One region of the Sulfitobacter sp. M39 genome, then DNA from elsewhere that is predicted to be linked to it. Evidence: riboswitches for the same ligand, from Rfam matches in the RefSeq annotation. Region 1 holds a riboswitch; the other holds the start of a gene.
The links. A riboswitch is a leader RNA that binds a small molecule or an ion and turns the genes downstream of it on or off. The one in region 1 is predicted to bind thiamine pyrophosphate.
Positions count from the first base shown of each region.

Region 2: another riboswitch for thiamine pyrophosphate. It lies ahead of thiB (thiamine ABC transporter substrate binding subunit); the one in region 1 lies ahead of thiD (bifunctional hydroxymethylpyrimidine kinase/phosphomethylpyrimidine kinase).

Region 1 covers NZ_WMDZ01000001.1:1,836,997-1,840,398, reverse strand. The annotation lists gene GLP43_RS08940 (TAXI family TRAP transporter solute-binding subunit) at 1-540, opposite strand, end outside; TPP riboswitch at 1,101-1,201, shown strand; gene thiD (bifunctional hydroxymethylpyrimidine kinase/phosphomethylpyrimidine kinase) at 1,269-2,075, shown strand; gene GLP43_RS08930 (FAD-dependent oxidoreductase) at 2,072-3,067, shown strand; gene thiS (sulfur carrier protein ThiS) at 3,051-3,248, shown strand; gene GLP43_RS08920 (thiazole synthase) at 3,250-3,402, shown strand, end outside.
Region 2 covers NZ_WMDZ01000001.1:651,186-654,587, reverse strand. The annotation lists gene GLP43_RS03085 (DMT family transporter) at 1-528, opposite strand, end outside; gene aroC (chorismate synthase) at 630-1,730, opposite strand; TPP riboswitch at 1,823-1,922, shown strand; gene thiB (thiamine ABC transporter substrate binding subunit) at 1,957-2,934, shown strand; gene GLP43_RS03070 (thiamine/thiamine pyrophosphate ABC transporter permease ThiP) at 2,910-3,402, shown strand, end outside.

The sequences.
Region 1 (3,402 bases):
CTTTTCCTGCGCCTCTTCAGGGGTCAGCCCGATAAAGGCCGGCAGGGCCTGTGTGATCGCCGCGACGATTGCGGGCGAGAACACGCCAGAGGTGACGCGCACGCCGCCTTTGCCAATATCTTCAAGGCTTTGCAGCTCGGAATCCCCGGCTACAACAAAGCCCCAAGGCGTGTCGTTATGGTGCCACAAGATCCGCTGCGGCATAGGTTTCGCAGAGGCATAGCCGCCGACCCCTTCCGCCTGCAACGCCATTTCCGACGCGGAAACCGACGCGATCGCGATGTCTTCGCGGTCGGTCAAACGTTTGTAGCGCATGGGCTCGCTGTCTTCGGGTACGATCCGTACTGTCGTACCGGTTTCCTTTTGCAACGCCGGCCCCCAACCGTTGGTCGAGGCAAAGCTGCCTGTCGACGTGCCCGGTGTGGCAATCACCAACATACGCGGCCATTCATAATCCTGCGCCATCGCGACACCCGAAAGCGCCATTGATACCGCAAAGGACCCGACGGCGGCCTTGGCAAAACGTGTCATATTCTTCATGTGGTCTCTCTCCCTGTTGTACATCTTTGGATTGTTCGGGATCGCAGGATCACTGGCACCGCAATAGCTGCGGTTTCCCATGCGCAGGGCGCAGATGTGATCTTTGCAGATGTCACGCAGCACCTCCCAATGCTTGTCGCGACGCGTCCGGTATGACCCGTAAAACGGGCCAGAAAACGCATCCCCCCGAGTGTCGGCCCCCTCCTCCCGAGGGTATCCGACTCAATCTGTCAATCAGCCTAGGGGCAAGATATTTCGATGCCAATACCGCAGAACAGAACTTGATACCGCAGCCACGCGGGGTCTTTGCGCGATCACCCCTAGTTTGCTGATGCCAAAGGGTTAACACCGCCGAATAATGCCTTTGTGACGTTACGTTGCTTTGGGTTACAAGGCGTCGCTTCGGCTGACAAGTGTCAGGAGAGCTGTCCAAACCGCGCCCCATTTGCCCAAAATTTCGCCACCTTTGGTTGAATATTTTGCGGCTTGCACCGTTTGCCGAACTTGGCTACGCCTAAAGCAACGACGCTGCACACCCCCACGGGGGCGGCAGTTCCAACATCTATCCGTCGGGGTGCCCTAGGGGGCTGAGAGGTGCGTGCACCGACCCGTCGAACCTGATCCGGGCAATACCGGCGTAGGGAACGGGTATCTTTGTGCAACGGCCTTGCGCCTTCGCCACAAAGCTCATTCTTGCGTCTGCTTGCCCACCACCGAAAGGCGAGCCTGTGACCAAGACGACCCCCATTTCCCTGACCATCGCCGGATCCGACAGCGGCGGCGGTGCCGGTATTCAGGCAGATATCAAGGCGATGTCGGCCAATGGCGTCTATGCTGCCAGCGTGATCACTGCCGTGACCGCGCAGAACACGCGCAGCGTCAGCGCGGTACACGAGATCCCCGCCCCCATCGTCGCGGCCCAGATCGATGCGGTGCTGTCCGATCTTTCGGTGCAGTCGATCAAACTGGGCATGTTGTTTTCTCCGCAGATCATTCAGGCGGTGGCCGCTGCGCTGTCCGCGTTTCGGGGGGCCGTCGTGGTCGATCCGGTGATGATCGCAAAATCCGGCGATGCGCTGTTGCAAGAAGACGCCGTCGCAGCGTTGGTCGCGGATATCCTGCCGCGCGCCGACCTGCTGACCCCAAACCTGCCCGAAGCCGCCCGCCTGTTGAACCAGCCCGAGGCTGACAGCGCCGACCAGATGGTCACGCAAGCCCGTGCGCTGCTCAAGATGGGGCCGAAGGCGGTGCTGATGAAGGGCGGCCATAGCGCGGGCAATATCTGTAGCGACGCGCTGGTCACCGCAGAGCGTGTCACATGGCTCAGCGCGCCGCGCATCGACACGCGCAATACACACGGGACGGGATGCACCTACGCCGCGGCCATCGCCGCGGGGCTGGCCCACGGCAAACCCCTTGGCGCGGCGGTGCAGGCCGCCCATGACTATCTGCACCGCGCGATCATCGCCGCGGATCAACTTGAGATCGGCACGGGCCACGGTCCGGTGCATCATTTCCACGCGGTCTGGTCATGACGCAGGTCACCATCATCGGCGCGGGCGTCGCGGGGCTGTGTACCGCGCGTGTCTTGCTGGATCGCGGGATGCGCGTGCATCTGATCGACCGCGCCCGCCAGCCCGGCCCGCAAGGGTGTTCTTGGTGGGCTGGCGGCATGCTCGCCCCGTTTTGCGAAGGTGAAAGCGCCGAGGAACCCGTGATCAGGCTGGGCCAAAGGGCCGCAGATTGGTGGGGCCAGCACACCGCATCGCTGCACCGGCGCGGATCGCTTGTGATCTCTCCGGCGCGGGACAGCAGCGATCTGACCCGCTTTGCGCGCCGCACGACAAGCCACCAAACCCTGACCGGCGCAGGGATCGCGGCGCTTGAACCCGACTTGGGCGACCGCTTTGCCAAAGGGCTTTATTTCCAGACCGAGGCCCACCTGTCGCCCCGCATTGCGTTGGCAGAGCTGTGGCGCGGGCTGGTGGCCGATGGGGCCAGTTTCGAACAAGACGAGGCCGACCCCGACGCGCTGGCGCAAGACGGCGTTGTCGTTGATTGCCGCGGCTATCACGCGCGCGCCGATCTGCCTGATTTGCGCGGGGTGAAGGGGGAAATGGCGCTGCTGTCCTGCCCCGATATCGCGATCACCCGCCCCATCCGCGTGCTGCACCCGCGTGTACCGATCTACCTCGTGCCGCGCGGTGACGGGATCTATATGCTCGGGGCCACGATGGTCGAGGGCCGCGCCGGTGCCCATGCCAGCGTGCGGTCCGTGCTTGAACTGCTGAGCGCGGCCTACGCACTATCCCCCGCCTTTGGCGAGGCCGAGATCCTAGAGATCGGCGTCGACAGCCGCCCCGCCTTCCCCGACAACCTGCCGCGCATCGAACGGCAGGGCAATCTGATCCGCGCCAACGGTCTGTATCGCCACGGTTTCCTGCTCGCCCCCGCGCTGGCGACCATGGTGGCTGACCTGATCCTTGACGCCAAAACACCGGAGATTTTCCATGAAACTACAGCTTAACGGTGCCCCGCTTGACAGCGACGCGCCAACGCTTGCCGCCCTGCTAGAGGCCGAAGGATTTGGCGGCGCGAAAGTCGCTACCGCCGTCAATGGCAGCTTTATCCCCGCCAGCCTGCGGGCCAGCCACACCCTGTCCTCCGGCGACAGCGTCGAAGTGCTCGCCCCCATGCAAGGAGGCTGAGATGCGCCCATTTTACGGAGAAACCCTTGCCAATGGTCTGATGCTTGGCACCGCGCAATACCCCTCGCCCAAGGTGCTGTCAGACGCCTTTGCGCGCAGCGGCGCGGCGGTGGCGACCGTATCACTGCGGCGCGAAAGCGGTCGGGACCGCGCC
Region 2 (3,402 bases), 1.2 Mb from region 1:
AAGCGCACGCATGATCGACGCGGCAACCACCATCATCGCCCCCATCATCGCCAGTTGCGACACGCTATCCCCGCCCACAGTGAAGCGGGGGTACAGAACGATCAACACCCCGATCAACCCGATCGCCACAGCGGACAGGCGGAACACACGCACCTGTTCGCCCAAGAATATCGCGGCAAAGATCACGGTGAACAGCGGCGTGGCATAGCCGATAGCCGTCACCTCTGGCAGGGGCAGCAGGCTAAGCCCCGCAAAGGTCAGCGCCATCGCCGTGGTCCCGAAAACGCCGCGCCAGACGTGGCCCATCAGATTGCTCGGCTTCAGCCCGTCGCGCAGGTCGCCGCGTTGCCACAGCCACAGGATGATCATCGGGAAGGCAAAGAACGACCGGTAGAACACGGCCTGGGCGGCGGGCACGGTGGCCGTCGCGATCTTGATAAGGGCCGCCATGACCGAGAACAGAAAGACCGCCCCCAGCTTAAGGGCGATGGCCCGGCCGGGGCGGTGCTCTGTCGTGGTGCTTTGCATGGCGCATGCTTGCGCCTGCATGTTTCAAGTTGCAAGACCCCGCGTCAACTTGCGCGTCGTATTCCCGCCAACATGCAGAAAATCCGAGCGTTCATTGCAGCTTAGCCGATGATGCCGCGGTTTTCGCCGACCTGACCGCGGTGCAACAGCATATGGTCAAGCAGGACGCAGGCCATCATCGCTTCGCCCACAGGCACGGCACGGATGCCGACGCAGGGGTCGTGGCGGCCTTTGGTGATGATCTGCGTATCTTCGCCGGCCTTGGTGATTGTCTTGCGCGTCGTCAGGATGCTTGATGTCGGCTTGACCGCGAAACGCAGCACGATGTCCTGACCGGTGCTGATGCCGCCCAGAATACCGCCCGCGTGGTTCGACGAATAGACAGGGCCGTCGGGGCCCATGCTGATCTCGTCCGCGTTCAGCTCTCCGGTCAGCATGGCGGCGGACATGCCTTCGCCAATCTCCACGCCTTTGACGGCGTTGATGCTCATCATTGCGGCGGCGAGATCGGTGTCGAGCTTGCCATAGACCGGCGCGCCAAGGCCCGCGGGCACGCCGCGCGCTGTCACCTCGATGATCGCACCGACGGAGGATCCGGATTTGCGCAGCCCGTCCAGATACGCCGCCCAGTCGTCTGCCGCTTTGGCATCGGGCACCCAGAACGGGTTCTGTTCGATCTGGTCCCAATCGAACGCATCTCGGTCGATCTTGTGGGGGCCCATCTGCACCATGTAGCCGGTGATCTGCACATTCGGGGCAATCGCCTTGATCGCTTCGCGCGCAAGGCCACCCGCCGCGACACGCGACGCGGTTTCACGTGCCGAGGACCGCCCACCCCCACGGTAATCGCGGATGCCGTATTTCTGGAAATAGGTGATGTCGGCGTGACCGGGGCGGAACTTGTCCTTGATGTCGCCGTAATCTTTTGACCGCTGGTCGGTGTTCTCGATCATCAGCTGGATCGGCGTGCCGGTGGTGACGCCTTCAAACACACCCGACAGGATCCGCACCTCATCCGCTTCGCGGCGCTGCGTGGTGTATTTGTTCTGGCCAGGTTTGCGCTTGTCCATCCAGTGCTGGATCATCTCTTCGGTGATCGTCACACCGGGGGGGCAGCCGTCCACCGTGGCCCCCAAAGCAGGCCCGTGGCTTTCGCCCCAGGTGGTCACGCGGAAAAGATGGCCAAAGCTGTTGATCGACATGGGCGGTGCTCCTTTGGCGGTGATCCTTAACGGGGGCTGCACCATGCCTCAAGGGGTTTCACCTTGCGCGCGGGCGACAGGCGTTCTACCGATAAGATACCTCGGGGGGCCTGACAGGCTGAGATGTGCGCGCACGGACCCGTTGAACCTGAACCGGTTAACACCGGCGGAGGGAAGGTCTGGATACACCTCCAACGCTTTCTGACGCCGCATTTTGGAGGATGCCATGAAGTATCTTACACTTGCTGCCATCACGCTTGTCGCCACGCAAGCATGGGCCGAGACGCCCGAACTGGTGGTCTATACCTACGACAGCTTTGTCGCCGAATGGGGCCCCGGCCCCGTGATCGAAGCGGCCTTCGAGGCCGAATGCGCTTGCGATCTGAAATTCGTAGGCATGGGTGATGGCGCGGCGCTGCTGGCGCGGCTCAAGCTGGAAGGCGCGCGGTCTGACGCCGATCTGGTGCTGGGGCTTGATACCAGCCTGATCGCGGCGGCCAAGGAAACAGGGTTGTTCGCGACGGCCACAGTTGATGCGGACTACGACCTGCCGGTCACATGGGAAGACGACAGCTTTGCCCCCTATGACTGGGGCTATTTTGCCTTTGTCCATAGCGCCGATCTTACACCGCCTGCGAATTTTCGTGCGCTGGCGGACAGTGACCTCAAGATTGTGATCCAGGACCCGCGGTCCTCTACCCCCGGTCTGGGCCTGCTCATGTGGGTCAAGGACGCTTATGGCGACGAGGCCCCTGCGATCTGGGAAGGTCTGGCGGATAACGTCGTGACCGTGACCAAGGGCTGGTCCGAAGCCTACGGTCTGTTTCTTGAGGGTGAGGCCGACATGGTGCTGAGCTATACCACATCCCCCGCTTACCACCTGATCGCCGAAGAGGACGCGACCAAGGCCGCCGCCGCCTTTGACGAAGGCCACTACATGCAGATCGAAGTGGTCGGCAAACTGGCAGGCAGCGACCAGCCCGAGCTGGCCGATCAGTTCATGCAGTTCATGGTATCGGACGCGGCGCAATCGGTGCTGCCCACGACCAACTGGATGTACCCTGCCGTCACGCCTCAAGGCGGGCTGCCCGAAGGCTTTGAAAAGTTGATCGAACCGGGCAAGGCGCTGCTGATCCCGAGCGATGACGTGCCCGCCCTGCGCGAGGAAGCATTGGCCGAATGGCTCTCCGCGCTGTCGCAATAAGCACGAAAACCGGCATCAGCGCCGCCGTTTTGGTTGCGGCGCTGATCCTTGCTGCGGTGGGGGCGGTACTTTGGCGGGCGGAGTTCGGCAGCGGGCTTGGCCCGGCCGATTGGTCCGCGATCCAGTTTACCGTGCTACAGGCCGCGCTTTCCGCCCTGCTGTCTACCGTGCTGGCAATCCCTGTCGCCCGTGCCTTGGCCCGACGGCGCTTTGTCGGGCGCGGGCTGCTGGTCACGCTGCTAGGAGCACCGTTCATCCTGCCGGTGATTGTCGCCGTGCTGGGGGTGCTTGCGGTCTTTGGCCGCGCGGGCTGGCTCAATGCGGCGCTGGCGCTGGTCGGATTGCCCGGCATCACGATCTACGGGCTGCACGGCGTTGTGCTGGCGCATGTCTTCTTTAACCTCCCGCTGGCCACGCGGCTGCTGTTGCAAGCGTGGCAGACCGTGTCCGCGGAACGGTTCCGGCTGG